DNA from 4 places in the Aliiglaciecola sp. LCG003 genome. Region 1 is predicted to be linked to each of the others. Evidence: predicted binding sites of a transcription regulator. Region 1 holds the regulator's gene; each other region holds the start of a gene.
What was found. The regulator FNR, encoded in region 1, switches genes on or off when oxygen is low (the NO sensors DNR and NnrR bind a similar motif). The targets are predictions, from matches to a motif close to TTGATCTAGATCAA.
Positions count from the first base shown of each region.

Region 1 (8,222 bases):
ACGGTATCTATTTAGCAGTTGCGACAGGTATATGGTTTGTGTTTTTATCACTGATCCTCAGTGGCTCTAAAATTAGAGAAGTGTTGACCCATAATGGTTATATATTCGATAGAATAATGGGCGTCATCCTAATCGTGTTAGCGATCAATTTGGTATGGTCAGCGTGAATGAACAAATAGCCCAGCATGGATCCGTGCAATTCATGTATAATTATTGTTGAGCTAAACTAGTAACAGGTACATTTTTAATACATGCAGCAAAAACCTCACAACGGCTACTCCAATCGCATCGAAGATAATCTTAATGGTAGCTATAATTTCGATGTAAAATACGTATTACTCCAAGGCTGGAAAAATACCCTGGCATCTTTTGGCCTGTTTTTTCAGATGATGCTACTGATTTTCCTAATTGGTTCTTTGATTGCCGCTATTTATTTAAAAGTTGAGGGGATTGAGCAAGTGGAGCAAATTACCCTCGATCTGATTACTGCATTCGATTTAATTATTCGAATATTGCTCGCGCCTTTAGTTGCCTCACTAATGATGCAAGGCGCCAAGGCGCACGTAAAACAAAGTGGCAAAGTACTAGACGTATTCTCCTTTATGTCGCAGACCCTGCCCATTTGTGTGGTTACCATTTTTACTTTGGTATTGACCATGGTGGGTATCAACCTGCTTATTTTACCGGGCATCTATATTATGATAGCCACAGGCTTTGCTGTGATGTTGGTTGCGGATAAAAATTTAACACCCTTCGCCAGTATTTGGTTGTCTATCCGAATGGTGAATAAATATTTTGTTGGTTTTTTGCTCGTCAATCTAGTCTTTTTTGGTCTATTGTTACTTACAGCATTTACCTATGGGCTAGGTCTTGTTCTCCTAGTGCCTTTTTATTTTAATGTTAAAGGCGTTCTCTATTGTGAGTTATTTGGCTATCAATCCACACTAGAGGATACACAACCTGTAGCTTCTAATGAGAGTAAATTTGATGCATAACCCCGATACCTTTACCTTTAGCCGAATCTTATATTTATCTTCGATTTGGATATTTGGCGTAGTTGTCCTGAGTTATCCATTTTTATTTCCCCCGGAAAAGGAATTTAATGATCCTAGTGATAGTTATATTCCTTTTAAAGAAGCAGATTTACCCGACTTTTCCTCTGTACGACAGGTAGTCGAGCGTAAAAAAGCCTTTTTCGATTACTTGACCCCAGCAATTAATAATCACAACACTATCATAATCAGAAAGCGTCAGTTTTTACATACCATTGAGCACAAGGTTAATAGTCACAAATCCTTGACCCTTAAAGAGAAACACAGACTCAAAAAAATGGCCAAGACTTATCGCGTTGATACTGACTTACCTAAACAGGAAATCGTCGCCAAATTATTAAAACGGATAGATGTCATTCCGCCAGAGCTGGTGTTAATGCAAGCCGCTAATGAATCAGCTTGGGGCACATCACGCTTTGCCAGAGAGGGCTATAACTTTTTTGGTCTTTGGTGTTTTCGCAAAGGCTGCGGATTTGTGCCAAAATCACGAAACGACGGTGCGGCTCACGAGGTAGCAAAATTTAAAAATTTAGACACCGCCATGGCGACCTATTTTCGCAATCTAAATCGACATTATGCGTATGAAGATTTACGCACTATTCGACACCAGCTACGTAGTAATCATCAACCCATCACAGCAGAGGCATTAGCTAAAGGTCTGCATCGCTATTCAGAGCGGGGAGAGGATTACATTGATGAATTAATAAAAATGATCAGATTCAACCGGAAGTTTATAAATCAATGAAAAAACTAGTAATAATAGTTCTAAATTTGTTCATTTTTAATAGTATCGCTGAACCCTTGAGTGTTGACTATGGCAACTTCTATAGTCATTTGAAAAAAATTGATGACGAAGATACACCAGCATTGCAGTTTGCTTTTGGTTTTAAAAATATCGATGGCTCGGGCTTGTGCCATATTAAACAAGTAAAAATTGTCACCCAAAAAGTAACCCTTCCCGTAGAGATAACCGCTGAGCAACGGTTTTTACTGCCAACCGAAAAAGCATTAAAACAAGCTAAAGCTATGGTTGTTCTCACACTTACAGAAGCGAATAATAAATGCGATATGTCTGTTCAGTTGGAAACCAAAAATAAGTATCTGAAAACCCAATATAGCAATCAAGAATTAGTCGATTTACTAAATCAATACGACCAATTTTTTGATGATATGGGTGGTTTTTTATCGTTCATGATGCCAGATGTGGATGGCTTGAATTTTCATATTGAGAACTTAGCAGTACAGCCCATGGCACAGGGTGTAGTTAGCGATAATGGCCATATCTTTCTCTCAAAAAGCTGGATAGAGCAGGGCAAGGACTTAACCTTATCTTCTGCTCCACATCGCATCACTGCGATTACGAAGCAGTAGTGCTACTTAGGCACCAAAGGTAGTTACACCATGCGGAGTTGGTATTTGATCTGTTCGGCAACGCGCATAACACTCTGACGACCTTCTTCGATTAACTCTTCTGCTCGATGGAATTCCATTATGCCGAAATCTCGCAACTGAGGCTCTATTAAAATGTCAGGTGGGTCGCCAGCTAATCGTGAGCGTGTTACACGGGCCTGCAAGATATCCAATGAGCTAGACATAACACCCAGCATGCTTGGACTAGAGTCCATCGATTTTAACTTCACCGGATGAGACTTGGCCTCCGCAGCCATTGGCTGTACTTCAGGGATTTCCATATTAGCCGTATTGATACCTGCGACCTCTGAGGCATCACTATGTGTGGGTGATTGAGTCACGTCTTCAGCTGTAGCTGTTAAGTCATCTAAATCTTGAATTGCGCCCAATTCGGCATTGGCTTCGGTAGATTCATCTTCTTTTTTAAATTTACCGCCAAAAATGCGCTGCATAAAAGACTGTCCTTTTTCAAAGAAGTCATTTGTACGTTGCTGATTGTGTTCATGTTCTTTCTGAAATGATAGCTGTAATTCAGGTCTAAAGTCTGCACTTAAATTTACCGCGAAAACGAAATCGGCGCCTAAATGCCGACAAATATTGACGGGTACCGGATTAACAACTGCGCCATCAACCAACCATCTGCCTTGATAAGAAACTGGTGGGAATAATGCTGGAATGGCACAGGAAGCACGCACCGCTTGCCCGATTGGGCCATCTAAAAATGACACCTCTTTACCACTATATAAATCTGTCGCAACCACACCAAAAGGTTTAATTAGCTGGTCAAAATTTTCCGCACAAAAGTTATCTTCCAAGGCTTTAAAAACTTTATTCCCGCTGGCTAAAGCCCCTTTACGAATGCCAATACCCATTAAACCAAATACTTGCCATTCGGTTAGAGAGCTTGCCCATTCAGCTAAAGGCTCAAGTTTACCACTAGCATAGGCTGCACCTACATAGGCGCCAATAGAACAACCGGCTACTACGTCTATCTTAATGCCCATTTCTTCTAGTGCCTGAATAATACCGATGTGGGCCCATCCTCTGGCTGCACCGCTACCTAAAGCCAAACCTATTTTCATTTATTTTATTACCCTTGACTTAAATTGATGATGTTGACTACTTCCGACTGCTCATTGGCTGGTTGGAAATCCACTTCATCAAAACCAATGTCGCCACCTTGATAGGGCGTTCCCTGTGTTTGTAAATTAGTAAAGTCAAATAAAGTGGAGTCAGCAAGATGAGACGGAACCACATTTTGCATCGCCTTAAACATGCTCTCAATTCGGCCGGGAAAGCGCTTGTTCCAGTCCTGCAGCATTTGCTTAATCACTTTTCGCTGCAAGTTCTCTTGAGAGCCACACAGATTACAAGGAATAATGGGAAACTCGACAATATCAGAATACTTTGTAATATCGCTTTCAGAACAATATGCAAGAGGGCGAATGACCATTTGCTGACCATCATCACTAACCAGTTTAGGTGGCATAGATTTTAGTCTACCGCCGTAGAACATATTCAAAAATAGGGTTTCAAGCATGTCGTCCCTATGGTGACCTAAAGCAATTTTAGTGGCCCCTAAGCGTGTGGCCGTTTTGTATAAAATACCTCTGCGAAGACGAGAACATAACGAACAAGTTGTTTTGCCCTCAGGCACTTTGTCCATCACTATCGAATAGGTATCTTCTGTAACGATTTCATAGCTTACGTCAATCTTATCTAAATAATTGGGTAGCACATGAGCGGGAAAGCCTGGCTGTTTTTGATCAAGATTAACCGCAATCAAATCAAAGTTGATTGGGGCATGACGTTTTAAAAACATCAAGATATCCAACATGGTGTAACTGTCTTTGCCTCCTGACAGGCAAACCATAATTTTGTCGCCATCTTCGATCATATTAAAATCGGCAATAGTTTTACCAACATTGCGACGTAGGCGTTTTTGCAATTTGTTAAAACTGTATTTCTTATTTTCAGGTAATGTGTCTAATTTGCTCATGAATTTCCTACAACTTGGCGGCGCTTGCGGCGATGGATTATAGCGAAAACCCAGAAAATAGAAACGCCACTTAGCCAGAAAATCAATTAAACTAGGGGTTAGCGCTTAATCGGGCAGTCAAATTCGTCAGGTTTCAACGCGAGTATGTCACAGTTCAGGGAATCCACGACATGTTCAGCGGTATTACCCATCAATGCAGCGGTGATACCAGTACGTCCAATTGAGCCCATAATTAAAAGTTCTGCGTCGATCTCTTCTGCAATTTGCGGAATAACATGCTCAGGTAAGCCCTCTCGAACATAGATACGAGCAGGGGATATTTTATACTGGGCACCATGTTCATGCATAGCATCGATATGATGCTGCTTAACCGCCTCGGTATACCCAACCGGATCGAACTCGGGGATTTCAATGGCGATATTCACCGGTGTACCCGCGTAGGAATTTACCAAGTTGGCGTTGCCATTTAACAGTTGAGCAAAAACCTGACAAGATTGGCTAACCTTGTGGTTCAAATTTTTGTGTTCTTCATCTTCAGTATTGATATCTATAGCGGCCAAAACATTACCATTATCCGGCCAATCATGATCTTTGACTAGCAACACCGGAACAGGTGATTTTCGCAACAAGTGCCAGTCAGTTGGAGTAAAAATAACAGACTTTAAGCTATCGTGTTGCTGCGTCCCTTTAACGATTAAATCGTAACTATTATCAATGACTTCATACAGAATACTTTCGAAAGGGCGGTTATGCCAAACAACTTTAATATCGACAGATTGACTACATCCAGTAACCAAGGGTTCTACGATATCTGCTAGCCAATCGGTTTTTTCATCTACGATAGCTTGGCGCATAGTTTCACGCTCATCAATCGATAACATAGTGGTCATTTCATATGAGAAGTCGTAGATACATAGCAATGCGGTAATACTGGCGCCGGTTTTTTGAGCAATATTCATGGCGCGCAGTAATGATTTTTGCTGTGTGACAGAAGGATCCATTACCGCAAGTATTTTATTAAAAGCTGACATAATATCTCCCTGTAGTATTGACGGAATCTAACTTGCGAACGACTCAAAATGAGAAGCTATTTCTAGCAAAATATAAACGCACCTAGCTTTATTAATACTAAACTAATTGCAGGAATTAGCGAATATCACCCGCATTTTACGTATCTAATTTGCACTAACTGTTTGATCACCCAACTTTTGCTGCAGTAAAGCCACATCTATAACTTGAATTAATTTACCATCAACTTTAATCACATGTTCTTTTTGGAAGCGTGTCAGTAAGCGGCTGACTGTTTCCACCGTTAAACCTAGGTGATTGCCAATCTCGTTGCGGGTCATGGTGAGATTAAACTCGCTTGACGAAAAACCTCGACTGGCGAATCTTTGCGATATGTTAACCAAAAAATGGGCCATGCGCTCTTCAGCGGTTCGCTTATTTAATAGCATCATCATATTGTGGTCTTGGTTAATTTCAGTGCTCATGATTTTCAACATTTCCCGTCTTAAACTGGGAAGTTGCTCACTCATAGTATCCAGCTTATCGTAGGGCAATTCACAGATCATGGATGTCTCCATAGCCTGCGTATAACTTTGATACTTTTCGGAATATATTCCATCAAAACCAACAATATCACCAGGGAAATGAAAGCCAGTGATCTGCTGTTCTCCATCTCGTGAGGTAATATAGGATTTAAAAGAACCGCTACGAATAGCAAATAAAGAGGTGAATTTTTGCCCCGGAATGGTTAATTGGTCACTTTTTTGTAGAGGTCGTTTACGTTCGATTATATCATCCAGACGTTGCATCTCTGTTTCATTGAGGGAAACAGGAATACATAAATGGTTGAAGCTACAATTTTGACAGCGAATACCGAAATCAGTTTGACCAGTCATAGTTATCCATACTTTTTAGCTCTAGTTTTTCACCAATTATGGATGGCGCGGTGGCATAAAAGCAAGCCGAATATGAAAAGCAGCATTGCTATACAGTGTCGGACCCATCTTTTTGCTAACCATATTTTAATACTATTTGCACTGGCTCCCATAGCCAACATAACAGGTAACGTGCCTAGGCCAAAACAAAACATAGTTAAAGCACCGGATATCGCGCTGCCGCTGGAGACACTCCAAGTTAGCGTTGAGTATACCAGTCCACAAGGTAACCATCCCCAAATCATGCCATACGGCAGGGCATACAGGGGGGATTTAAAAGGGATGAAACGTTTTGATAAGGGGCTAATTCGACGCCATACAATAGCCCCAGCTTTCTCCAAGTAAGCTAATGCATTTGACCATCTACCAATGTATAACGCTAACATTAACATCAATATGCCGCCAATTAGGGACAGCGCTTGTGGGTTGATATAAGCATTGGTTGTCACCAGCACCCCGAAATACCCAGCAAGAGCACCCGCGAACGTGTATGAGCTTATCCGCCCAAGATTATAAGCAAGTAAATAAGGCAAACGAGGCTGCTTAGCAGGGAGCATAAACGTAAAGGAAGTAACAATACCACCACACATTCCTGCACAATGGACGCTACCCGCTAAGCCTATTAATAGTGCAGAAAACCAGGTGAAATCCGTCATTTATAGCGGCTCTTTAGGGGCAGATGGGGATTTTTCATTCTCCTCCCCAGCTTCAATTGGCTTAGCGTGGGACTTAATGTCGTCGTCGAACAAAATATTGTAGCCTTGACGTTCAAGATCTTCGAATTGATTGGACTTTACCGCCCAAAAGAATACGGCAATTGCGATCAGTACTAACAAAATGGCAATCGGGATTAACACATATATGATACTCATATTGGACTACCTTAGCGTTACGAACGCATTAAACGTACCGAGTTAACCACTACTATAATCGAGCTTAAGGACATGCCAATTACAGCCATCCAGGGACTTAAGTACCCCAATACCGCTAAGGGCGTAATGAATAAATTATAGCCGATCGCCCAGCTCATATTTTGTTTAACTTTGCGTCTAGCTTTGCTGCCCATATCAAAAATAGTGGTAACTGCACTAAGCCTATTATTCAGCAGTATAATATCTGCCGAGCGCTTGGACATATCAGCTGCACTGCCCACTGCAACTGATACATCAGCCCTGGCTAAAACCGGTGCATCATTAATTCCATCACCTACCATCATAACCATTTTATGCCGGCTTTGTAGCGTTTCAATGAAAGCAAGCTTCTGTGATGGTGTCTGATTAGCCATAATCTTTTTGATGCCAATTTGCTGAGCAACTTGTTGGGCATTACGGTGATTATCCCCGCTTAGCATATATACATCATGATTAGATAAAGACGCGATCAGTTCAGACGCTTCAGGTCTAACCTGATCACGCATTTCAAAGGCGGCAAGTAATTTATTATCCATTTGTAAAAAAATTGAAAAAGACGGGTCGACAGCTTCCAATACTGCAGATTGGTGAAGAAATTCTCGCTTGCCGATCTTCACTTCATGCTGTTGGTATACACCTTTCAAACCGTATCCTGATACAGATTCAACGTCCTCTACTTTAAGCCCTGTCGGGCGCGTAAACGCACTGGCAAGGGGGTGTTCAGAGTAGGCTTCTAGTCCTGCCGCTAAATTTAACACCATTTGTTTGTCGACGTTGCTAAATAGCTCAATGTTAACAATAGAAAAATAGCCCTGGGTGAGGGTGCCGGTTTTATCAAACACAATGCAATCTATTTCAGGGATCTGATCAAGCACGTCGGCTCGTTTTAATAATATTCCAGATTCAT
Region 1 covers NZ_CP128185.1:2,214,282-2,222,503, forward strand. Annotated here, with positions in the region: gene QR722_RS09450 (LysE family translocator) at 1-167, shown strand, start outside; gene QR722_RS09455 (hypothetical protein) at 252-995, shown strand; gene QR722_RS09460 (glucosaminidase domain-containing protein) at 973-1,797, shown strand; gene QR722_RS09465 (DUF2987 domain-containing protein) at 1,794-2,423, shown strand; gene QR722_RS09470 (patatin-like phospholipase family protein) at 2,447-3,544, opposite strand; gene ttcA (tRNA 2-thiocytidine(32) synthetase TtcA) at 3,553-4,461, opposite strand; gene uspE (universal stress protein UspE) at 4,560-5,492, opposite strand; gene fnr (fumarate/nitrate reduction transcriptional regulator Fnr) at 5,637-6,365, opposite strand; gene QR722_RS09490 (sulfite exporter TauE/SafE family protein) at 6,395-7,060, opposite strand; gene ccoS (cbb3-type cytochrome oxidase assembly protein CcoS) at 7,061-7,276, opposite strand; gene QR722_RS09500 (heavy metal translocating P-type ATPase) at 7,294-8,222, opposite strand, start outside.

Region 2 (8,222 bases), 110 kb from region 1:
GTTGCTGTTCGGCATTTTGGCGGGTGTGTAGTGCACTCTCCAGTTCACTTTCGATATGCTGACTTCGCCCATCAATAGCCCCAATGATCGGATTATATAAAAACCGTTTAAGTAACCACATCAAAATTAGAAAATTGATTATTTGCGCAACCACGGTAAACCAGTCAACCGTCATAATTTAGTTTCCACTTTGCTCAATGACGTAATTCCAGAATGGATTGGTGAATAACAACATCATGGTCACCACAAAGCAGTATATAGCGGTTGACTCGATCATGGCTAAACCAACGAATAAAGTACGGGTAATGGTTGAAGCTGCATCGGGCTGTTGGGCGAGTGATGCCAATGCCGTGGCGACTGCTTTACCCTCAGCGATTGCAGGTCCAATAGAGCCAATCCCTATGGTGGCTCCAGCAGTTATAATTGATGTCATTGCGATGGCTGTAATACCGTCCATATTATTTACCTTTCAAGAGTGTTTGACTGATTAACGTCGGGTGAAGCTAGATTCGATTCTGTCGAAGCTGTGGCAGCAGCGATATAAACCGTGGCTAAAATAAAAAAGATATAGGCTTGCACTAGCCCTGTTAGTAGCCCCAGAGCGGTCATGAAAACCGGAAAAATAAACGGCGAGATAACCAATAGCAGTGCCAAGATCATGCTGCCACTCATAATATTGCCGAATAACCTAACCGCTAAGGCTAAGGTTCTGGATAGCTCGCCAATGATGTTAAATGGCAGCATTAATAAGGTCGGCTTGGTGTAGGAAGACAAGTAATTCTTTAAGCCTAATTTCCTGATCCCAAAAAATGGCACCGCAAAAAATACTGACAAGGCTAAAGCGAATGTGGTTGAAAAGGATCCTGTGGGAGGAGCATATCCTGGGAAAATGGTGAAAAGATTAGCCACGGCAACAAACAAAAACAGACTCCCTAAAAAGCCAATATAATCCCGGGGCACCTTAACTCCAACCTGGGCGATTTGCTTTTCGATTTCACTTACAATGATTTCCAATGCATATTGCCAGCGTGTCGGTTCGAAGTCTTTCTTATAAGTACGCGTAATCAACTTCGCACTTATCACCAAAGCCCCCATGATCACCCAAGTAAATACGATGGTGGCATTCAGTTTCAGCCAGCCAAATTGCCAGTACAGTGCGCTATCTGGGCTAACGTCCATTGTCGACCTCTTTACTGCTGAGAATGTCCTGGTGATGTAAGCCAATTTTTCGATTAAGTAGCATTCTAGCGATGGTAAAGCCCACTACAGCCACTAAAAGCCGTTTCCAATTGCCTTGCGAGACCCAATATAGCGCACACAGTGCAAAGGCTAGTCGCAGTACTAAGCTTACAGAAAACCACACAAAGGGATGACGGGCATTGACCCCTTTATTGAGTACCCACCAGAGGCTGCCAAAAAACACAACGCCGATGCCAAAACCAAGGATCAGGGCGCTGATCACGTCGAAGGTTGAAATTGAGAAATGTAATGCTAGATTATTCATCATGTTTATCATCTTGGTTAAAATTATCTTCGTCACGCATGGCTTTGTCCTCTTTGCTGATCCAGTTCCAAGCATTGAAGCAGCCCAGAATGAGACCTAAAGCCAAAAGCGCTAATGTCCAGGAGTGGGCAATTTGGTAATGCTTATCTAGCCAAATTCCCAATGCCGCGCCCAACAACGTGGGCAAGGCGATGGACCACCCCACCAGTCCCATCATGCCTAAGCCAAACCAGACATTTGAGTCTGCATGTCGCTTGGCTTTGAGTTTCAAACTGGCTTTACGTGACACTTTCGCGATCAATTTTTTTTCATCTGTATGCTCTTTTCCCTTTACCTGCTGTTGATTAGAATTCTGCATTTTACTGCGCCGAAATTTCGGTTAAACGCTGCACAAAGCGACTTTCCAGTTTTTCCAAAGCAAATCTGATTTCGCGATCTTTAGCGCTTAGACTGAGAAATTCTGCCTTAAGGGTGCTTTGTAGGACACGCAAGTCATCACCCTTTACTGCCCGTCGAACAGAAATTGAAATACTATTGCCGGTTTTCACCACCACCCCTTGATCAATGGCGATATAGCTTTCGGTTTTACCTGCTACCTGATAGGTGAGGATCCCTGGCTCTAAAGCTGCCGCGCAATCTCGACGATGGGGCAAGATCCCAAAGGAGCCTTGAATTGTTTCGACCACCGCACGAGTCACATTGTGTTGTTGACAAAAGACCTTGCCGGGCAATAACACTTTAAGCTCCAAGGGAGGGCTCCAATGGTTTAGTTTTAAGCGCTTGATCTTTGTGGATGGCTTCATCTACTTTGCCGATCATATATAAAGCACTTTCAGGCACTTGGTTAAACTCTCCGTTCAAAATTCGCTCGCAACCGTCCAAGGCGTCTTCCAGACTCACCAGCCTTCCGGTTTTACTGGTGAACTGTTCAGTGGTAAAAAATGGCTGGGTGAAAAACCGTTCTAGCCGTCGTGCTCGCATAACAACGGATTGGTCTTGGCTTGAAAGCTGTTCTAAGCCAAGCATTGAAATAATATCTTTAAGTTCCTCATATTCTGCCAGTACCCGTTTCACGTCTTTGGCAATATGAAAGTGTCGTTCACCGACTATCCCTGTAGTCGTCATTTTCGAAGAAGACTGCAGGGGATCTATGGCTGGATATAGCCCTTCACTGGCGCGCTTGCGAGATAACACCAAAGACGCGGATAAATGAGAAAATGTGTGAACTGCGGCAGGGTCGGTAAAATCATCAGCCGGAACATAAACTGCTTGAATTGAGGTGATTGCGCCTGTCTTGGTATTGGCAATTCGCTCTTCTATGCTGGCTAACTCGGTACTTAAAGTAGGTTGGTATCCCATTCGTGATGGCATTTGGCCTAATAGCCCTGATACCTCAGCACCGGCCTGGATAAACCTAAATATATTATCGATCAATAGCAATACATCGCGGTGCTCATCGTCTCGGAAATATTCGGCCATGGTTAACGCACAATTGGCAATTCTAAATCGGTTGCCAGGAGGCTCATTCATCTGACCAAATAGCATTACCATGTTATCCAACACCTTGGCTTGTTGCATTTCCCGATATAACTCTTCCCCTTCTCTGCATCGCTCACCAATACCGCAGAATATACTGACCCCTTGATGGTGGCCCAGCATGTTATGGATCATTTCGGTTAGCAATACCGTTTTACCGACCCCAGCGCCGCCCAGCAAACCTGCTTTGCCCCCTCGTTCTAATGGACAAAGTACATCCACGATTTTGATCCCCGTGACAAAAATTTCTGAACTGGTCGCCTGGGAGATAAGTGAAGGAGGAGCGCTATAGACTGACCGCCATTGAATATCCGTTGGCGCAGGTTTGCCATCTATAGGGTTACCAAATACATCAAACATGCGCGATAAAATACTCGGCCCCACCGGCGCACGCAGGCTAGTATCCGCATTATCTATGGCCTGACCACGGGCTAGGCCTTGTGTTGGTGTCAAAGCAATGGTTCTGACTTTTTCAGCACTTAATTGCGACTGTACTTCTAACACTATGGCTTTGTCGCTGGTGTACAGCAGTGTTCCTATTTTAGGTAGGGCCGAAGTGAACTTTACATCAACCACACTACCACGCACGGTAAGTACTTGGCCGGTTGATAATCCACTACTGTCATATTGCATATTCAGCCCTTGAAATCAATGTTAGTGAGGTGGACCACTTCAAATTGGTGTGACACGGAAATCTCCCGTTCCCCGGCCTGCACTCAACACTGTGGTGGCGGTAAAAAATCAACCTGATTATTTTTTACCCCTATGGTTTTAGTTACTTTAAACATCATTCCAGCGAAAACGGTGATTTGAATCCGGCGGGTTTGATGACCAGCAAATCACACTCAACTAAATTTAATAACTCATCGGCTGTGCTACCCAATAATCCGGTACGATATGCAGTGCCTATGACGAGCATAGCGGCATTCTTGTCAGCCAATAGCTTAGGTAAAGATTCGGTGATTGAGCCATCCAACATATGCTGATTGTCAAAATGAGGAACCCATTTTTCACATTCGGCATGAAATTGCTGGTGGTGTCGATCCCGCAGTTCGTCCAGCACCTTACTGTTTTCGGTGTTCGCCGCGGCAGGGAAAACATCTGTCCAAATTTGCGCCTCATCAATAGCTGAAAATAGGATTTCCCAGTAATCTGGATCAAAACAATGATAGGCGTGTAAAGGCAATGTGAGCTGCTTTGCAATACCGTAAGCAGAGGATAATATTCGTTCGTCAAGTTCGCCTTCCTTGTTAAGACGATGACTTGGATCAATCGCAGCGACTACAGTGGCATTTTCCGGAAGGTCGCTGTGTTTGACGAATAATAACGGTACAGGGGTGGCTCTAAGCAGTTGTCGGTCAATGGAGTTGAAAAGCCACTGGGTCAATTGAGACTGCTTGTGACTGCCTTTGATGACCAGATCAGGTTGGTGCTTCTCAACCATTTGCAAAATGCCGATGTGCACTGAGTCTTTCCAAGTAACTTCAATTTCGATATGGATATTGTGATGCTGATGTTTATGTACCAAGGTTAATAATTTATTGCGATGAAAATTGATCATTGAATCTCTGACCTGATCCATATTTTGCGGATCCAAAATATAAGTTGATTCAATAGATGGATAGTACAAACAAGCGACCAATACTATGCTCAGAGGCTGGCCGTTGCCAAATTGTAAGGCTCTGGAAAGAGCGGGTTGGTCCTTCTTGTCAGGGTCGATGACAACTAAAATTTTGTCTACCTCATTCACAACATACTCTCCAATCATAGCTTTGTGGGGTTAATCTTTATCATCCATAACTTTATTCACCATGCTGCCGAACGCTGCATGACAGTAGGTAACATGCTTGGCTGCGAAGCCGCCTTTGTAGCTGGATTGATTTTCATGTTAACCAGCATATCTGGCTAATAAACTTCTATTTTGATTCAGATCAAAAAAGTGTTCACAACCAAGGGTATGCTGAAAATAATTAGTGCTTGTTAACAAAACTAGAATCTAAATAAGTTGCCGCAGAAAGTAATTTTAACTTCTCTAAATAAGGTGCGTTTTATGAGTGATATGTACGGTTTTGACGCCTTTTCAGCAACTCAAATTGTGGTCAAAGTGGATCAGATTGGCGTGAAAAAAGCCAAAATGAAAATACTCCCGCTAATTATGCTAGGTATCTTAGCTGGGGTATTTATTGGCCTTGGCGCTATGCTTTTTGTACTGGTTAAATCGGACCCTACGCTGCACTACGCGGTTTCACAATTACTCGGGGGCTTAGTCTTTTGTCTAGGATTAGTATTGGTCATCATTGCGGGAGCGGAACTGTTTACCGGCAATAATTTGATAGTGATGGCCTGGGCTGACTCAAAGATAACGCTCTATGACTTATTACGAAATTGGAGTCTGGTATGTGTTGCTAATTTAATTGGCGCTGTAGGCTTGGCAGTTTTAGTGTTTCTTTCTGGTCATACTGAGATGAATGGCGGTCGCATTGGTTTAGAGTACGTGCAGATAGCTGAGTATAAAACTAGCCTCACACCCGTGGCCGCTATTTGTAGAGGTATTCTTTGTAATATTTTGGTCTGTATGGCGGTTTGGATGGCACTTGCTGGTCGAACAGTGGTGGACAAGGTCATGGCCATTTTGTTTCCAATTACTGGCTTTGTAGCAGCAGGTTTTGAACACAGTATTGCCAACATGTATTTTTATCCAATGGCCATGTTGGTAGAACAATTCTCGCTCATTGAACAATCCACAAGTGTGATTACCTTAACGGACTTTTTGACAAACCTGTTGTTTGTTATCAGCGGAAACTTAGTCGGTGGTGCTGTTTTCGTTGGCCTCGTTTACCATGTTATTTACGCCGACAATAAGCCCTAAATATTAATCTAGTTTGATACATATCAATTAAATATTGAGGAATTCCCGTTTAATAAAGAGATGACAAGCAACCCATAGGTTCGATATGAGACAAACCCAGGTGAATAGTATATGTCCTTTTTGTGGAGTAGGCTGCGGTATTGGACTGGTCAAACAAGACAACAGTATTATTACTGTACAACCGCTAAGGCATCACCCGGTCAGCCAAGGAAAATTGTGTGCGAAAGGCTGGAATACGGCCTTTGGTATCAGTCGTTACAATAGACTGACACAACCACTAATGAAAGTAGACGGCGAGTTTGTATCTGTATCCTGGCAAACCGCGCTGACAAAAATTGCTACGCAAATGCGCGGCTTTATAACCGATTACGGACCACAAAGCGTGGGTGTGATCAGCAGTGCTAGAGCCACTAATGAAGATAACTATGCCGCGCAAAAATTTGCACGCGCAGTGCTCAAAACCAATAACATCGATCATTGTGCAAGAATTTGTCACAGTCCCTCTGTTGCCGGTTTGAAAAAAACGTTGGGTTCTGGCGCTATGACTAACAGTGTAGATGACGTCGCCAAGGCTGATGTTATTTTGGTGATAGGTGCTGATCCTACCGAAAATCACGCCATTATCGGCGGTCAAATTATTCAGGCTAAACTGGCAGGAGCCAAGTTAATTGTTATCGATCCGCGCCGAACTCGATTGTCATTGCTAGCGGATCTGCACCTACAACTCAATATTGGCAGCAATATCGCCTTGCTCAATGGATTGCTCAATATTATCTTTGAACACAATTGGCAAAATGACGATTTTTTAACTCGCCGTTGTGAAGATTATACCGAGCTCAAAGCCCATGTAGCCGAATATACACTAGACAAAGTCACTAAATTAACTGGGGTTAGCGGAGAAAAATTAATCCAAGCGGCGAAACTTTATAGTCAGGCAAATGCGGCATTTCTAGCCTATGGTATGGGGATCACGCAATTTGTAAGTGGTACCAATAATGTTATCGCCGTATCAAACTTGGTGTTGAGTTGTGGGCAAATTGGTCGTGAAGGTACTGGCATCAATCCACTTCGTGGCCAGAACAATGTGCAAGGTGCCTGTGATATGGGCTGCCTACCCAACGTCTATCCAGATTACCAAAGTAGCACTGACCCTAAGGTGATTGACAAGTTTTCACATGCCTGGGGTACGCCAGTAGCGAATCAAGCTGGTTTGACATCTTTAGGGATGAGTCGGCAAGCTCGACAAGGTAAATTCAAAGGCTTATTTATTTTTGGTGAAGATCCCGTTGTTACCGATCCCGATAGAAATAATGTTGCGCAAGGTATAAGGGACATGGAGTTGGTAGTGGTGATTGAGCTCACCATGACAGAAACTGCGAAAATGGCCGACATTGTGTTACCCGCAGCGAGTTTCGCGGAAAAGCAGGGGACTTTCACTAATTGCGAACGTAGGGTGCAACTTATTAATCAAGCGATAGATCCTCCTGGCGATGCTAAGGCGGATTGGCAGATTTTATCTTTGTTGGCTACTGAAATGGGGCAGTCAAACACAATGAACTGGCAAGATAGTCAACAAATATTCGATGAAATGGCCCAGTTAACAGATTCATTTTCCGGCATGAGCTACCCCTTACTTCGACAACACAATGGTTTGCAGTGGCCATGTAATATTCAGTCTCCTTTAGGGACTCGTTGTTTACATGCTGATACTTTCCCCATTGGAAAGGGGAAGTTAATCCCCGTTGATCATGTAGCAACCAATGAAACTCCTGATACCGACTACCCATTTTGGTTTACAACCATGCGTTTACATTATCATTATGGTTGCGGATCAATGACACGAAAATCGCCGTTGCTTGAGCGCGAAACGCCAGATGGATTATTGTATATGCACCCACAAGATGCCCAAGACATGGGGCTCACCAATCACCAAGCCGTTGCAGTAGAATCGCGACGAGGATATTTAGAAACTCGTTTGGTGATAAGTGAGCAAGTAGTGCCAGGATTGCTCAGTATGCCTTACCATTTTAAGGAAGCGCCTTCTAACTTATTGACCAATGATGCCATGGATGAGGTGACTGAGATGCCTGAGTTGAAAGCCTGCGCGGTACGAGTAACAGCCTTGCCCATTGGGGATATCCCTAAGGCCTATACCCTTGATGATGTAGTCGTGGGAGCCGTCCAATGATAAGTCAGTTAAATACAACAAAACCTATGTTTTATCTCAATTCGATTGAGCAATTAGTTTCACACCTTGCCAATGACCATACTGTTTTTCAGATTCAGCAAGACGCTGATGGTGAAAGTATATGG
Region 2 covers NZ_CP128185.1:2,322,481-2,330,702, reverse strand. Annotated here, with positions in the region: gene QR722_RS10000 (F0F1 ATP synthase subunit B family protein) at 1-175, opposite strand, end outside; gene QR722_RS09995 (F0F1 ATP synthase subunit C) at 179-457, opposite strand; gene QR722_RS09990 (F0F1 ATP synthase subunit A) at 463-1,179, opposite strand; gene QR722_RS09985 (N-ATPase subunit AtpR) at 1,169-1,507, opposite strand; gene QR722_RS09980 (AtpZ/AtpI family protein) at 1,497-1,862, opposite strand; gene QR722_RS09975 (F0F1 ATP synthase subunit epsilon) at 1,864-2,253, opposite strand; gene atpD (F0F1 ATP synthase subunit beta) at 2,243-3,673, opposite strand; gene QR722_RS09965 (universal stress protein) at 3,828-4,790, opposite strand; gene QR722_RS09960 (formate/nitrite transporter family protein) at 5,091-5,909, shown strand; gene fdhF (formate dehydrogenase subunit alpha) at 5,995-8,097, shown strand; gene QR722_RS09950 (4Fe-4S dicluster domain-containing protein) at 8,094-8,222, shown strand, end outside.
Region 2: QR722_RS09965 (universal stress protein) is a predicted target of FNR. The motif match lies at 4,962-4,975, and genes of this name have one in related genera.

Region 3 (8,222 bases), 840 kb from region 1:
ACTGAAGAGCAGTTTTATTTTCTCGATGTGTTTTTGGCCTACTGTCTGGTGGCACCGAGTGAAATGATGGATGAAAATCAATATGCCGAAACTGAGCGCAACTTAAAAGCGGTGGTGGTAAATGGACGAGACCCCGAGCTAAGGCTACATAATCATAATGAAGCCGTGTCGCTACCTCAGTGGTCAGAACAGCTGTTTGATGAGATGCGTGAAGTGGCCGCCTGCTTGGATCAAGCAAATAACTGTCAATATTATTCTGCAGCACTGGAACAGCAATGGCAGAAGATATGCGATCCTTCACTTACCCCTTCGGCCAAGATTCTTGATATTCTGTTGCAGAAAAACTTTGATAATGGCGCATTGGGGGTAGAGTTGGCAGAGCAGTATCGCAGCCAGTTATTAACCTCCGACTATGCACTGATTAGTCAAGATATGTTTAACCAACAAGCCATTGACTCTCTTGCAGAGCAGCATCGAAGAGAACAACTTGATGATGTTTCATTTGATCAATTTTTGGCAGAATATTTTAGCTCTTCTGTGACCAATTAATTTCCTAGACAGCAAAAAAAATGCCTGACGATATCGTCAGGCATTAAACTACTACCAGGGAAAACACACAATAACTAGAACACACCTTATATGAGTCACTACTGATGGGAAAGTTCACAAAAATCCGAAAAATCTTTAAAACAATTTTCACATCGTTTTTGCTCGCCTTGTTGTTAGGCAGTTGTGCCACTACTCCGCCCAAAAATATTAGTAATATTTGTGAAATTTTTAGACAAAAGTCAGATTGGTATGATGCGGCTTCTGAAATGCATGAAAAATGGGGAGTGCCTATTCATGTTCCTATGGCAATGATGTACCAGGAAAGCTCTTTTAGAGCCGATGCATTACCACCACGAGACTATGTGTTTTTTGGTTTAATTCCCTGGGGCCGGATCAGCAGTGCCTATGGTTACTCTCAAGCGAAGACACCCACTTGGTCGGACTATATCCGTGAAACGGATAACTCAGGGGCGGATAGGGATGACTTCGATGATGCAATTGATTTTATGGGCTGGTTTATCGCTAAAACCTATAAAGTGAATGGCATATCTAAATGGGATGCCTATGCCCAATATCTCAATTATCATGAAGGCTGGGGCGGGTTTCGACGCAAATCTTATAATAAAAAAGCTTGGCTAGTACGGGTAGCTAAAAAAGTTAATGCTCGTTCTCTTCGCTATGCAGGGCAGCTAAAATCCTGCCAAGCAGAATTAGAGCGAAGTTGGTTTTGGAAGTTGTTTGACTAGTCTGCTGCACCTACCAACTAGTGGGTTTTATAAGACATAATCAGTCGTCATGATATGCCGCAACACTAACAGATTTTAAGCCTAAATCTAAAGTGGTGAATAACCTAGAGGTTAATTTGGCACTTTTGGAGTCATTTGCTCGTTGCGAAATCATGTCATCTAAATTGACGTCTGACGGTTGATGTTTGCTGGTGACCTGTAAAGGCAAAAAGCATAAACCAAAATCCTTGCCACAACGCTTACCTGACCACTGTTCGATAATAGAATTGACCTGTTGCTCGCTCTCAGGCGAATGCAGATGGCAATGCAAAAGGATCAAATGATAGTCAGGCTTGGTGGCTAAGCTTGCGCCTAGTTGTTGAAATATGGCTTGTAAGGTTTTAGATAAACCTTGATTGTCGATGTCAGAGATTTGCCCCACACAGACTAAGCTTATTTGAGTCTGCAAAATAGCGTTATGCATATCAGCTGTCGCGACCAATTTGCGTTGTAGGCGAGCTTTTATAACGGCATCTTCCAATTCTTGGTCTTGGATTGGCGAATGATTTTGGTTGATACCATTTACTTTTCGCATGTCCATATCTACGGCTATTACGCGATGGCCATTATTGGCAAATGACACCGACAACAAGGTACCAATTAACCCTAGGCCCACGACACTGATGTCTTCAAAACGAGGTTTGGGGCTTGTATAAGCATTGGAGCGGGTAAATTGATGATGAACATAGGATCGGATGTTAGTCTGTTGATTTTGCATTTTTCCTTCCACTTGCACTTTTCCAGCATGAGTAACCTGTACTGGGTAAATATCAAAATCCATTCCAACATTTAAATTTATTATAAATCAATCGCTTGGAGTGTTAGCTTATGAAATTTTGGGGGATTATGACGCTTTTAGCAGACAGTAAAGGGGTATAAAACAGATTTTTAGCAGTTAAGTGAGTTCAATTGATCTAGATCAGCTTGCCGATTGACAGGATTGTTTAAACTGCAAAGGTAGCAACAACAATCATATTAAATCAAACGAGGACAAGACTATGTTAGAACTACTTTTTAAAGATCCTGTGGTTTGGGGCTCTCTTCTAGGCTTGGCAGTCGTCATTGGTATATGCGTCTATTACATGTATCTATTTATCTACAATACCAATCATGATCTCTAACTAGCTGCTGACCTAGTTTGGGTAACCAATTGATATCAAGTATAAAGTGTAACTCTTTTGGCATTGACGCTGTGAATGCTGACAGCTTATGAATGGCTACTGGCTAGAAATCGGCAACTCAATCAAGACTAACAAAGCGCCGTTACCACCCCATTCCAATGGTGCTTGGTGAAATCCCTCAACTGCTGGGTGTTGGACTAACCAGTTAGGGACAGCTTTTTTAAGCACAAATGAGCCTAATCCGTGTACAATACACACACAATGTAGGTGTTGCTTTTGTGCGGCTACAATCAAGGCTGCTATTTCTAATTTTGCATTCTCTCGATTAAGACCATGTAAATCCAAAATCAAATCAGGCGGGTATTCTCCCCGTCTTAAACGTTTTATCTGAAAACTATCAATCCCTGGCCTTACATACTTAAGTGGGCCGGTGTCTGAAAAATGTGCTTCAAAGCCATCTGAAAAATGAAATGACGCAGCAGCTTGTTTCATTTGCCGATTGGATTGCACCTTTTTCTGCTCAGAAAGTGAATTTCGCTTGCTGGTAGGTCGCGGAGGCGTTATTTTGTCCTGCTTAATAGGCGCGACATCCTTGAAGGCACCTCTGAAAAGAGTCATGTCATCTATTTCTGGCGCATCTGTATCCTGAGCTGAGCTTTTTTTCATATTTGGTTATGATTTATAAATAATCGAACGGGCAATTAAAGTCTAAGCATAGCAAAATACCGGTGAGCGAAAAACACCTTAACTATGACTTTATAATTATGACAACCATAGAATCTATTGATTTAGACACCACGGCGTCTGAACTTGTAACACTATTAGACATCATCAGATGGTCTATGAGTCAGTTTAATCAAGCTGATTTATTTTATGGCCATGGCACTGATACACCTTGGAGCGAAGCGCTAAGTCTGTCCATGCAAGCGTTGCATTTGCCGCAAAACATGTCAGACATCGATGTACAACTCTTGTTGCACGCACGTTTGACCAGTATAGAAAAGCGTCAGATATTGGACTTGGTTTATCGTCGTGTCACTGAACGGGTACCTAGTGCATATTTGACTCAGCAAGCGTGGTTTTGTGGTTTACCCTTTTATGTGGATGAAAGGGTTCTGGTGCCTCGTTCGCCGTTTGCAGAATTGATCAATGATGGTTTTTCTACTTGGTTGTCCAATGAGCCCAAGCAAATTTTAGATTTGTGCACAGGTAGTGGGTGTATCGCAATTGCCTTAGCCTATCAATTCGAAGAGGCTATTGTGGATGCCGTCGATATCAGTTCTGATGCACTCGCTGTTGCCGATATCAATATCCAAGAACATGGTTTAGCCGATAGAGTGTTTCCGATCCAATCCGATTTGATGTCAGCTTTGAGCGGTCAAAAATATGATTTAATTGTCAGTAATCCGCCTTATGTTGATGCTGAAGATATGGCTGACTTACCGGATGAGTTCCAGCATGAACCTGAACTGGGTTTGGCCGCCGGAGAAGATGGTTTAGAACTGGTAGATACCATTTTGCATCAAGCACTTGAGTATCTAACCGATGATGGCTGGTTGTTTGTTGAAGTCGGCAATAGCCAGGTACATATGAATTATAAATATCCTGAATTACCCATGCAGTGGATTGAATTTAAGCAAGGTGGTCACGGAGTATTTGCCTTGAGTAAACCTCAATTAGAGGCTTATTGGGCTGAACGAAATTAACTTTAGGTAAGGTAACTTTTATGGCTGGTAATACGTTTGGCAAGCTTTTCACTGTAACCACTTTTGGCGAAAGCCACGGTATCGCTATTGGTGGAGTAGTCGATGGCTGTCCACCAAATTTGGAACTTTGTGAAGCGGATTTACAAGGTGACTTAGATCGTCGCAAACCGGGTACCTCCCGGTACACGACCGCCCGCCGTGAAGATGATGAAGTGCAAATTTTGTCTGGTGTGTTTGAAGGTAAAACGACAGGCACCAGCATAGGTCTGTTGATAAAAAACAAAGACCAACGTAGTAATGATTATTCTAAAATAAAAGATACCTTTAGACCTGGCCATGCAGATTATACCTATCAGCAAAAATATGGCTTGCGGGACTACCGCGGCGGGGGTCGCTCTTCGGCTCGAGAAACTGCGATCCGTGTTGCCGCCGGTGGGATCGCTAAAAAATATCTAAAACAACTCCACGGGATCGAAATCCATGGTTACCTATCCCAACTTGGTCCGATTAAAATAGACAAGGTTGACCATAGCCTAACCAATACCAATCCTTTCTTCTGTCCCGATGAATCAAAACTAGATGCACTTGACGAATACATGCGGGAATTAAAAAAACAAGGTGATTCGGTGGGCGCCAAAGTATCTGTGGTCGCGACCAATATGCCGGTGGGTTTAGGTGAGCCGATTTTTGACCGCTTAGATGCTGATTTAGCGCTGGCGATGATGGGGATCAATGCGGTGAAAGGAGTCGAGGTTGGCGATGGTTTCGCGGTAGTTGAGCAAAAAGGCAGCGAACATCGAGACGCAATTACCCCTGAAGGGTTTAGGACAAATCGATCCGGCGGTGTGCTCGGTGGTATTTCGACCGGTCAAGATTTAGTTGTGCATATGGCCCTCAAACCCACCTCTAGCATTAGCATCCCTGGAGACTCTGTGGATATCAATGGCCAGGCTACAGAAGTGGTCACTAAAGGCCGTCATGATCCCTGTGTAGGCATAAGAGCAGTACCTATTGCTGAAGCTATGATGGCGATCGTGCTTATGGATCATCTGTTGCGTCACCGTGGTCAAAACGCGGACGTTATTTCGCAGACGCCAATTATCCCAGGACAGGCATAAGCCCATCAAGGAGACTGAATTTTTGCCTAACAGCGTGTCTTCGCCCCTCAATTTATTTCTCATTGGCTTAACCTACCTGCTCTATTTTGGGCAGTTAGGGGTGCTGGTTCCTTATTTGGGTATCTTTCTCGATGGCAGGGGCTTCAGCTCCGAGCAAATCGGCGAATTATTTGCGTTGATAACAGTAGCGCGAATACTCGGGCCAAATCTTTGGGCATCTATGGCAGATAGGTCAGGCAAGGGCTTGGGGATCCTGCAGCTAGGGTGCTTTCTAACCTTCGCGACTTTTTGCTTGGTATTTTGGGTAGACGGATTCTGGGGGTTAACCCTGAGTTTCGCCTTAATGATGATGTTTTGGACAGCCGTCTTGCCACAGTTAGAAGTGCTGACCCTGAACGCAATTCATAGCGACGCCAATCGTTATAGTCGGATCAGACTGTGGGGCAGCATCGGATTCATCATTCTGACCATAGTGACCGGCAAAGCCATTGATCTGTTTTCCAGTGAAGCACCTATCTATGTTAGTGCTGTGGTACTTTTGATTCTATTTGTGTCAACCCTGTTTATTCGGGAAAAGGTGGTTCAGCCTGATGTGAAGAGCAGTGCCGAATCAGCATGGAACTTAGTCCGCACGCGACCCTTTGTATTGTTTATGGTATCAGCGATTTTGTTGCAGGTCAGTTTTGGTACCTACTATGGTTTTTTTGCCCTTTACTCACGAGATCTCGGCTACAGTGGTCAAGCAACGGGCATCTTTATTGGCTTGGGTGTTGCGGCAGAAATTATTATCTTTTTGTTGGCAGGGCGCTTGATTGAGCGCTTTGGAGTGAAGTGGATTTTAATCATTAGTATTTTATTGACGGCACTACGCTGGTGGTTATTAGGTAGCGCGGCGCGATTTATTGAAGTCATTATTTTAAGTCAATTGCTGCATGCGTTTGGATTTGCCATGACCCATGCCGCTTCAGTACAGTTTATCCGCCACTACTTCGGAAATGACTTTCAAAGTCGCGGGCAAGCGCTCTATATCAGTATTGCTTTTGGAGCAGGTGGGGCCGTTGGCAATTACGTCTCTGGCCACATGTGGGCGCAAGGGGAAGGCGCTTTCCAGGCCTACGTTTTTTCTACTCTTGCAGCGTTACTTTCGGCAGGATGTCTGCTCCTAGTACGCTCAAAAAATATGTAGAACGTTAAGGATTTTTTGCTATACAAGGCTTGATTGACTATTACCGGCCAGCAAAGTATCGGTTATAGAATATCCACAGTTAGCCTCACTAGCTATGCTATAGTAAGCCTATGGGGTGATAAACTGTTACTTCAATTACAGCGACCGATGCAGGGGCGCTAAATCGAAATATTATAGGTGGAAAAATTTGATCATTTCTCGGATGTTATGTTTCGTCAGTCTGTGTTTTAGTAGTTTTGCTGTGCAAGCTCAGGAAACCGATAACTTATCCAGCTTGCACCGCTTCAATCCAGACGCAACTTTGCCCGTCATCTCAAGCATGAATATTCGCCAAGTGTACGCCGGCAACAATGTGCTGGCGAAGTCTATCGCCTTGGCACAAAGCGGTGGCAAGCTACAGTATATCTCAGGTGGCAATCGCAGTTCGGAAGTCAAAATTGAATTTCAACAACCCTATAAAGAATCCGAGTTGATTGAAAGCTTGGAGTTACACTTTGATAAAAAGTACGGCTTTATTAATCAGGTAACTCTGACATATAAGATCGCCAGTCGATATTTAGATATCTTGCCGGTCTATGATAAGACCTTGCAACAAGCGGTGAGTAAATACGGTGAGCCATTAAGTTTTAAAACAGTTCAAGATATTGTTAAAACCTCCAGCAGCAAGCCTAAATTTGCTGATTTCAGAGCTAATTTGACCGTCAAGCCTGAGCTTAAAGATGAAATAGCCCAGTATCTAAACTATAAGCAAGTCACCTCAAAGACCCATTTTATCGAGAGTGAAAATGGCCGCGCTTTGCTATTAACGGGCTTCAAACAATGTTATTTCTGGCCAAAGCAGGAATTTGCGGAAATTTTAACCCTGTGTGCTTTCCAACCCTCAAGCGGCAACATGAAGGGACAAGGCGTGACTTTATCCTTGGTGGATTTCAGGGTGAAGCAAGCTATTGAGCACTATCAGTCAGAAGAAGCAGAAATAAATATTAATTTGTAGCCGAATCATAAATTGAGGCCTGTGCAGCAGTTCGGCTAGTTGAACAAATTTCCTTTATCGTCGGCTCAAAAGCAACTGGGCGTTTTGTTGGTCAATTTTAAAATCAAATTGGCGTAATAGATTCATCCCCACCAAACCATCAGCATAATCAAACTCTTCCATAGGAAGGACCACTACTGCCACACTATCCACTCGGAAGCCGCCAAAGAACAGGTGATCTAATTGATAAATAGCTCCATCAACTTGTCCGCCCGCGGTGTTCACTTTATAAGTACCAACGTAGTGCTTTTTCACATAACGGCCAATGCGCTCAAATGCATTCTGGGTGAGCACTGTTGTTGACGCTCCGGTATCTAACATCAACTCAAAAGGCACGCGGCCAATTCGAGTAGATACCACAAAGTGATCTCCGAGGGGCGTTAGTTTCGCGCTGCGTTCGTAATCATTCGATCTGTTCTTAGACTGGTCTGCTGATGCCGCCACAGCGTACTGTTGTTGGAATATTTGCCTGATCCTTTCAGCAGAGGGATCACCTTGAGGCAAGGACGCCAGCACATTCTCCATTAAAAACTCCTGTTGCTGATGGGCATAAGCTTCTGCAAGAGATAAGATAATAGTGTTTCGGGTAGGGTCAAATTGCCATAATGGCTCCAAAAATGTGGCTAAAATATCCCAAGAACCTATCCCCTTAAGCTTCTCAATATTGTCTTGGGTAAGTTGTTCGATAATACTTAATACTTCGGCCCTTTGTGGGGTCGTTAAG
Region 3 covers NZ_CP128185.1:3,057,095-3,065,316, reverse strand. Annotated here, with positions in the region: gene gshA (glutamate--cysteine ligase) at 1-549, shown strand, start outside; gene QR722_RS13320 (transglycosylase SLT domain-containing protein) at 651-1,295, shown strand; gene QR722_RS13315 (Rossmann-fold NAD(P)-binding domain-containing protein) at 1,336-2,115, opposite strand; gene QR722_RS13310 (DUF3149 domain-containing protein) at 2,333-2,455, shown strand; gene smrB (endonuclease SmrB) at 2,552-3,121, opposite strand; gene prmB (50S ribosomal protein L3 N(5)-glutamine methyltransferase) at 3,220-4,161, shown strand; gene aroC (chorismate synthase) at 4,182-5,279, shown strand; gene QR722_RS13290 (MFS transporter) at 5,302-6,465, shown strand; gene QR722_RS13285 (hypothetical protein) at 6,653-7,459, shown strand; gene QR722_RS13280 (retropepsin-like aspartic protease family protein) at 7,514-8,222, opposite strand, start outside.
Region 3: QR722_RS13310 (DUF3149 domain-containing protein) is a predicted target of FNR. The motif match lies at 2,244-2,257, and genes of this name have one in related genera.

Region 4 (8,222 bases), 660 kb from region 1:
CAGGCGCTAGAAAGTTATTGTTAATATCCCGCTCCGTTTGAGAAACAAAAGTTTCGGTGTAACTTGCATAGGCTGACAAATTAGGCAGAACCTTGTAAACCAAGCCAACATAGGGAATGAACTGAGATTCATCGGCATATTCGTCGATGCCATATGAAATCCCTTCGACATCCCAATAATTATAACGGCCTCCTGTGATAAGGTGGAGCTCATCAGCCAAATTAAAGCGTGCTGTGAAATAAACAGCTTTTTGGGTTTCGGTAACATCGCTCCCGGTTTTACCATCAGCAAAGTTCATTTGCGCCGTTTTACCGTCCCATTCGTCTAAATCTGGTATGCTAGGAAAACCATTTGCATAGTCATACAAAGAGATATCTTGGTAACTCATTTTCGCGTAATTAGCCCCAAATACTAGTTGGTGATCACGTTCGAATAGCTCGAAATCACCGTTAACATAAATGTCGAACAAATCATGTTTATCATCAAGATCATATTCACTGGCATAGCCAGTCAAACCTAGGCCAGTTTCTTTGTTAGGGGTACCGAAAACATAAAATAGTTCGGTGTCTTCATCGGTGGTTTTATGGGTGTAGGTAGCTTTTAGGCGCCAGTCGCTAGTGAAATAATGACTAATCTCAGCCACTGTATTGTTATTTATAATGTGCCAATTAGACCAATCAGCTGAGGTATTCGTTGAAGCATCAAACTGGGTCGCACTGCCATCAGTATAAAAAAGCGGGAGCGCACCCCAACTGTTACCCGTTGAAGTCGTATTTAAAAAGGTATGACTGAGTGAAAAGGTTGTGTCGTCAGATAATTTGGCTTCAATAAAGCCGTATACAACATTTTTGTCGGTTTGGTAACGATCCAAGTAAGAGTCCTTGAATTCTTTGACTGCCACAAACCGGCCGCTTACCTTATCTGTTATCGGTGTAGAAAGATCAATCTCGATTCGTGAGTTGTTCCAAGAACCTCTAGTGCCATTTATGAGTAATTGAGTGTCAGCGGTGGGGCGCTTGCGGATGAAGTTTATGGTGGCTGAAGGATTACCTACGCCGGTCATTAACCCATTTGCACCGCGGATAACTTCGACTCGATCATAGATAGCGGTGTCTTCATTAGCATGATTATTACCGTTGGTTAGAGGCAATCCAATCCCATCCACTTGAAAGTTGGTAATATCAAACCCACGAGCCGTGTAATAAGTACGATCCGTTTCTATGCGCTCAACATTCACACCCGTTGCACTCTCTAGTGCTTCATTTATCCCCGTGAGTTGGAAATCTTGCATCTGGGCACTTGTGATCACTGAAACTGATTGGGGAATATCAGCAATAGATAGATCCAGATGGGATGCACCACTTGCATCATGAGCTGCATAGCCTTTGATATAAGAGCCTTGAACTTCTACAACCTCGATCTCTGCCTCATTACTTTTGGATTGTGCTATGGCAGGGTTAGCTGAATTTAATCCAAGTAAAACAGAGAAGCAGAGGAAGCCTAATTTATGTTGATTCATGTATCGTTATGCCTTCATTGTGGATCTAAGGGTGAGTATTAAATTATTTGTTAGCGCTATTTTAACCAAAATATATGATAACGCAAACGATAATTATTATCATTTGCATGTAGTTATTGGCTGCACGAAATATGTGCTGCTGGCTGATTGTTATCAAGGTAAATATTCAACATTAAGATGTAGATAAATCTCGAATTTTGTGACTCTTGAGGGCAATGAAAAAGCGGGAAGCTTTGATTCTCAGCAGCCTAACTAAAGGCGGGATCTAGCCTATGTGCGAAATCCTCAGTAACCTAAGGTTGCCTGATTCTGTAGCAACACACCCTTAGGTATATTTGATAAAAATTGATTTAAATCATACTGATAATTTATTTAAGGACTAAACTAGGCAAATAGGTGCAGGAACTTATCTACTACTAAGACTGCACATTTTTGATTGAATTGGATCTGTTATTTGTCTGGGGGTTAATACTGTGGAAATACTGCAAGTCGTCATGGCAGGTTTGACCGCAATCATTCTGTTTGTCTTTGGATTGGAAAATTTCTCTAAAGAAATTGAGCGTATTTCCGGTGAACATTTCCGTAAGTCTTTAAGTGCAGCGACAAAAATACCTATTATGAGTGTCATAATAGGTGCGTTGGTAACAATGGTTATCCAGTCGAGTTCAGCCACATCTGTCATCACTATTAGCTTAGTTAACGCAGGGGTTCTGTCGTTTAAAAACAGTGTCGGAATTATTTTCGGCAGTAATATCGGTACCACAATCACCGCCCAGTTAGTGGCGTTTAAATTAACTAATTTCGCGCCGTTTTTGATTTTGCTGGGATTCGTCGTGACCATATTGCGCAATAGGGTGTCGATTTTTGGTAAAGCCATTTTCTATTTTGGATTCGTATTTTTTAGTTTGAATTTGATTTCAACTACCCTACAGCCGTTACAACAAAATGAAGCCTTAATTTCAATTTTAACCCAACCGCAAAATCCGCTCTATGCAATCGCCTTTGGGTGTATTTTTACCGCTATAGTCCAGTCAAGCTCGGTGACGACTGGTCTTGCGATTATATTCACTCAACAAGGATTAATTGGCCTTGAAAATGCTGTTCCGTTAATTTTAGGGGCAAACATAGGTACCACCGCCACCGCCTTTATTGCGGTGTTTAGTATGGATATTGCTGCCAAAAAAGCGGCTCTGAGTCATTTTTTATTCAATGTTGGTGGCGTATTATTATTTTTACCAGCCCTTTATTTATATGGTGATAGGCTATCTGAATTTACTGAATCACCTGCCATCGCGTTGGCTAATATTCATTTAGTCTTCAATATAGTGGCCAGTTTAGTTTTTACCATTTTCATTGGCCCTTTTACCCGATTTGTCGATTACTTACTCGGTGAAGGGAAAATGGATTTCGAACGGCTGGAACTGCCAATATTAGAGGACGAAGATAATTTTATATCAGTCAAGGAAAAGCTTGAGGATGGCTCAGATCGTTTATTCTATTTTCTGCAAGAAAACTACAATGCAGTGACCCTCAGTGTCGAAACTAATTTTCAGGGCATATATGATGCAGCCGATAAACGCATCCAATATATCGATTTTTTGAAAAAGGAATATTTGCACTTTTTTGCCAAGGCAGTTTCACTGATAAAAGAAAAAGATGAGTCAAAAGCACTAATAAAAATCATTAATCAATTTGATTATCTGTTCCAAATTCACGATTCAATTAAAGATCTCTTTGAATCTAAGCGGGTGATGAAGGAGCAATATATCGAGTTGAAGAGTGATTTACTCATGCTCACTCGCGGACTCTCGATGCAAACAATAGAGTACTTTAACGAAATCACTACTGCCAAACTCAGTCGCGAGCGAAATCACATTAAAGCCCACGCAAAAGAGCTTCAGCATGAAATTGATTCTGCCAATCGTTCTTTGTTACTTCTGATGATTGACCCCTCCAGAGCAGATGCTGGTGCGTTGACAAATTTCATAACTTATTCACAGCGGCTTAAGGACAAGTTGACCAACTACTCCTACTTGTATTTAGATATGCACGCTGAGCAACATGTGACCGATGAGGATGATGATAAGCTTGCTCCACAGCCTGCAGTTTAGGACGCAAAAACGGCATTTATTGCAGTCTAGGAGGTCATAAAGAAAGGGAAAGTTTGATCTAAAACAAGATGTTATTTGCAGGTTCGCCTATTCTCTATTTAGCTAAGATAAACACAGTGGGTGTTTATTAATATGGAAGGTAGTTTATATGGCGATTGTCTATTTCTGGGGAGCGGCCCAGGAAGTTACGGGTTCATGTCATCTGGTTGAGTCTGCCGAATTTGGCAAGGTGTTGTTGGATTGTGGCATGCATCAAGGCGGAAATTCGATGGACCGCATTGGAGATGCAGACTTTGAATTTAGCCCCACCTCACTAGATGCGGTCATTCTTTCCCACGCACATTTAGACCACAGTGGTATGCTGCCTAGACTGGTGCATGATGGCTACAGCGGGCCAATTTACTGTAGTTTAGAAACCGCAGATCTATTAGAGGTGATGTTGAAGGATTCAGTAGGCATCTACATGAGTGATTTAGAACGGGAAAATCGCCGTCGTGCTCGCAAAGATAAGCCGCCACTTGAACCTGAGTATACTGAACAAGATGTTCTGCAGACATTGCAGCAATGTGTGGCCTATCCCTATAAAAAGCCGTTCAATTTAACCGACAAATCATCAGTATGCTTTCATGACGCGGGCCATATTTTGGGTTCAGCTATTGTTGAATTGACGTTTGAAGAGCGCGGAGAGAACAAGAAGTTGGTTTTCTCCGGAGACTTGGGCAACAAAAGTGCGGTACTGATGAAAGAGCCAAGTATCCTCACTAAAGCTGATGTAGTGCTAATGGAAGGCACATACGGTGATCGCAATCATAAATCTCTAGATGATACGGTATCTCAACTAAAAACAATCTTACAAGAAACTGAAGCCCGAGGCGGCAATATCATGATCCCAGCGTTTGCGGTTGGGCGAACCCAAGAAATTTTGTTCTACTTGGGCTGTTTGCACCAAGAAGGTTTATTAAAAAATTGGCAAATCATTTTGGATAGCCCTATGGCGATAGAGGTGACCCGAGTTTATGATAAATGGTTTAGTGCTCTGGATAAGAACGAAATCGCGCAAGCTAGTCCTAACGCTCACTCGATTTTAAAGGACTTTATTCCACGGTTATTTTTGTCTGTCACACCGCAAGATTCGATGTCGGTGAATAAGATAAGTAAAGGCGCTCTGATTATAGCTGGCAGTGGTATGTGTACCGGTGGACGGATCCGTCATCATTTCAAACAACGGATTTGGGATGCCCGCAATGCCATCATATTCTGTGGGTTTCAGGCCAAGGGCACCTTGGGGCGCTTATTAGTTGATGGATTACATCATCTCAAGTTATTTGGTGAAGATTATGTGGTTAAGGCACAAATAGAGACATTGGGTGGTTTTTCTGCCCACGCCGGACAAGCAGAACTCATTGAATGGATCAGCAATTTTGAAAACTCCCCAAAGGTCGTATTGGTGCATGGTGAGGCAAAAGCGCTTGAGACATTGGCTCAAAAGTTATGGGAAGATAAACAAATCCGAGCCACTATTCCTGCCAAAGGTGAGAGTTTGGTATTTTAACTAAATGACTCGTTGAAGAATGCAAGGAGATTCAATCTCTAGGGAAGCACTGCCTAATACCTCAGGCAGTGCTGCAATTGGCTTTAATCGCTTATTTTTTAGTTGGGTTAATTAGATATTTTTCGCCGGTTTTCTTTGCATTGTATTGCATCATCAGCGCTGGGGTAATGGCTTGTTCGAAGCTAAGCTCGTCAGTAAATTCGCTGGCAAAAGTGGTTTTAATCTCATCAGCCACTTTTTTATGTAATTGGCCTACGCGCTCTGGGCTTAATTTTGCTAAGAAACGCATTAGCAACCAACCGCCTACGGACCAGGTCATCCCAAATGCACGGTTTAATACCGTAGGTGAGAAGTCTAATCCGCCATAAATGTAAACCTGCTTGTTAGTTAGTGAACCATAGGTATTAAACCCTTTCGCATCTTTACTGCCGACTTGTTCCATAGCCGTGAGAATATCGCTCGCCAACTCACCACCGCCTATAGCATCAAAGGCTAAGGTGGCACCGGTTTCTTCAATGGCTTTATACAAGTCAGCTTTATAAGTGTCACTCGATGAATCTATCACATACTTAGCACCCAACTTTTTAAGCATATCAACTTGCTGTTGTTTTCGGACGATATTCACAAGGGGGACATTTTCAGCGATACAAATTTTATTCAACATAGTACCCAAACTTGAAGCAGCAGCCGTGTGGACTAGGGCTGTGTGGCCTTCTAAACGCATGGTTTCCACCATTCCTAAAGCGGTCAATGGGTTTACAAATGATGAGGCGGCATCTTTAGCAACTGTTCCTTCATTATGCACAATACAAGCTTGCAAAGGCACGCAGCAGTACTGTGCGTATGTGGCGCCGGATAAAACACCCACGGTTTTTCCAATTAGCGCCTGCGCAGCCGCACTTTCTCCTGCTGCTACAACGGTTCCAGCACCTTCATTGCCAATAGGCAGTGTCTGATCTAAGCGCGATTTAATCCTAGGCAGCATACTTGGGTGGACTGGTGCCGTGGTGGTTTGAGCTTCGCTATCGTGCTTTGCTTCACGCAGATCAGCAGGACCAAACATTGGCCACATATCCGATGGATTAATCGGGGCGGCCTCAATTTTGACTATCACTTCATGGGGTTTGGGGCTTGGAATGTCAACGGTTTTTAGTGAAAGCTCGAGGACACCCTCTGACGTAATCTGGGTAAACAATTGCTGTGAATTATTCATATTATCGGTTTCTCATGTAGGGTTATTAGTCGGCTTGTGGCCGCAAGAAATGAATGAGTAGAAAAGTAACACGCTCATATACAACTGACGAGTAATTTGAAATGTTAGTTGATCATAATTGTTATCAATTATGCTCAACTAACTCAAGTCACTTAAAAGACCTTTTAAGGACTACCTTTTTATCATTCTGCCAGTTCAAAATCTTTTCTGGGGTCATCACTTCCAGAGGAACAGTTGACTCCTGAACTTTATCTATGCCAACCCAACCATTACGTCCTGCACTTTTAACCATATATAGACAGGCATCAGCAATAGAAATTAAGGTGTTCCACTTTGGCGCTATGCTGTTATCTGCATAGAGTGGGTAACATGCATAGCCGACAGAACAGCTAGTACTATATTCAGCACCATTAGGTAGTTGGAAGGGCGTTTGAGCAACATGATCCACTACCCGTTGGGCAAGCACTGGCGCATCATCACGGTTAATAAACCTTGCGACTGCTACGAACTCCTCACCACCCCACCTAGTCAAATAATCTGATTGACGGAATACTTGGGCTAATCGTTGAGTTAATTGGATTAATACGGCGTCCCCCGCGACATGCCCATGTATATCGTTTATCGACTTGAATCTGTCCATATCAATCATGAACACAACAATATCGGCGTGGACTGGTTTATCGGTTTTCCCTGCCAACCAATCTTGATGAAGGCGTAAACTCTGCTCGAGATCTGCATCAATCTGATTTTCCAAGTAGCGCCGATTATGAATACCGGTAAGCTGGTCAGTTAAGCTGATAGTCTCCATCTCTTGATAAGCAATTTGCAGTTCAATGTTCTTCTGTTTTAGCTCCTGGGTGCGTTGCTCAACTTGCTCGCCTAATCTTTTATTTAGTTTTATCTGAACTCGGCGACTATACAATAAAAATAACAGCAGAAAACTCGCAATAACCGCCAAAATCCATAGATTTCTGCTCAGATTTTGCTGCTCGATATTGGCCTTTTGTAACGCAGTTTCTTTTTTCAATAATTCAATTTGCTGTGCCCGACGGATGAATTCCGTTTGAGCCTGCAGGTTAGCAATATTTCCTATTCGCTTAGTATTGAGTATTTCTTCGCTAATGTGCTTTTCTCGTTGTAAGGATTCAAATGCTTGTTTATAAGCCTCATTTTTAACGTGCACTTTAACTCTAAGTGCCTCAAATTCAGCTTCTTTTTGACGTTCATGATTTGCTCGCGCTTGCTGTAAACCCATATCAATCTGATCGGCTGCGGTCTGGCTGTTATCTTGTAAATAAGCCAGCTCAGCAGATACGTAATAGGCGTCTGCCAGTAGACTATTGTACTGCTGTGTTTGGGCGCGCAGTATGACGCCATCGATAATGTCACGGGCTAGGTCAAAATTGCCTAATTTCATTTCAAGTTCAGCCAAAGAGGACAAAGCCCAGTCTGTGTCCCGAGGAGCCGATATTTGTTTAAATCCACTTAGCGCTTGATTTATGTGTAATCGTGCATTGTCAAAATCGCCCAGCACCATATATAAGTAGCCAATTTTATGGTGGCTGTAGGCTAAATTTTTGAGGTTTCCTGTAACACTATCTATTTTCAGTGCATCTTGAAAATAAACCAACGCTAGCTCCCTGTCTCCCATCACTCTGCGCAGATCCCCAAGGTTATATAATGCACTGGCGATTCCTTGTTGATCGCCCAATTCGTAATGGATTTCCAAGGCTTTTTGGTGTGCTTGTGCAGCTGCTTCATACTGGCCAAGCTTTTCTAATACTAGGCCAATACTGTTATGGGTACTGCTAATGGCAGACTTATTAT
Region 4 covers NZ_CP128185.1:1,558,821-1,567,042, forward strand. Annotated here, with positions in the region: gene QR722_RS06575 (TonB-dependent siderophore receptor) at 1-1,519, opposite strand, end outside; gene QR722_RS06580 (Na/Pi cotransporter family protein) at 1,993-3,630, shown strand; gene QR722_RS06585 (MBL fold metallo-hydrolase RNA specificity domain-containing protein) at 3,779-5,182, shown strand; gene QR722_RS06590 (zinc-binding dehydrogenase) at 5,274-6,395, opposite strand; gene QR722_RS06595 (diguanylate cyclase) at 6,544-8,222, opposite strand, start outside.
Region 4: QR722_RS06585 (MBL fold metallo-hydrolase RNA specificity domain-containing protein) is a predicted target of FNR. The motif match lies at 3,684-3,697, and genes of this name have one in related genera.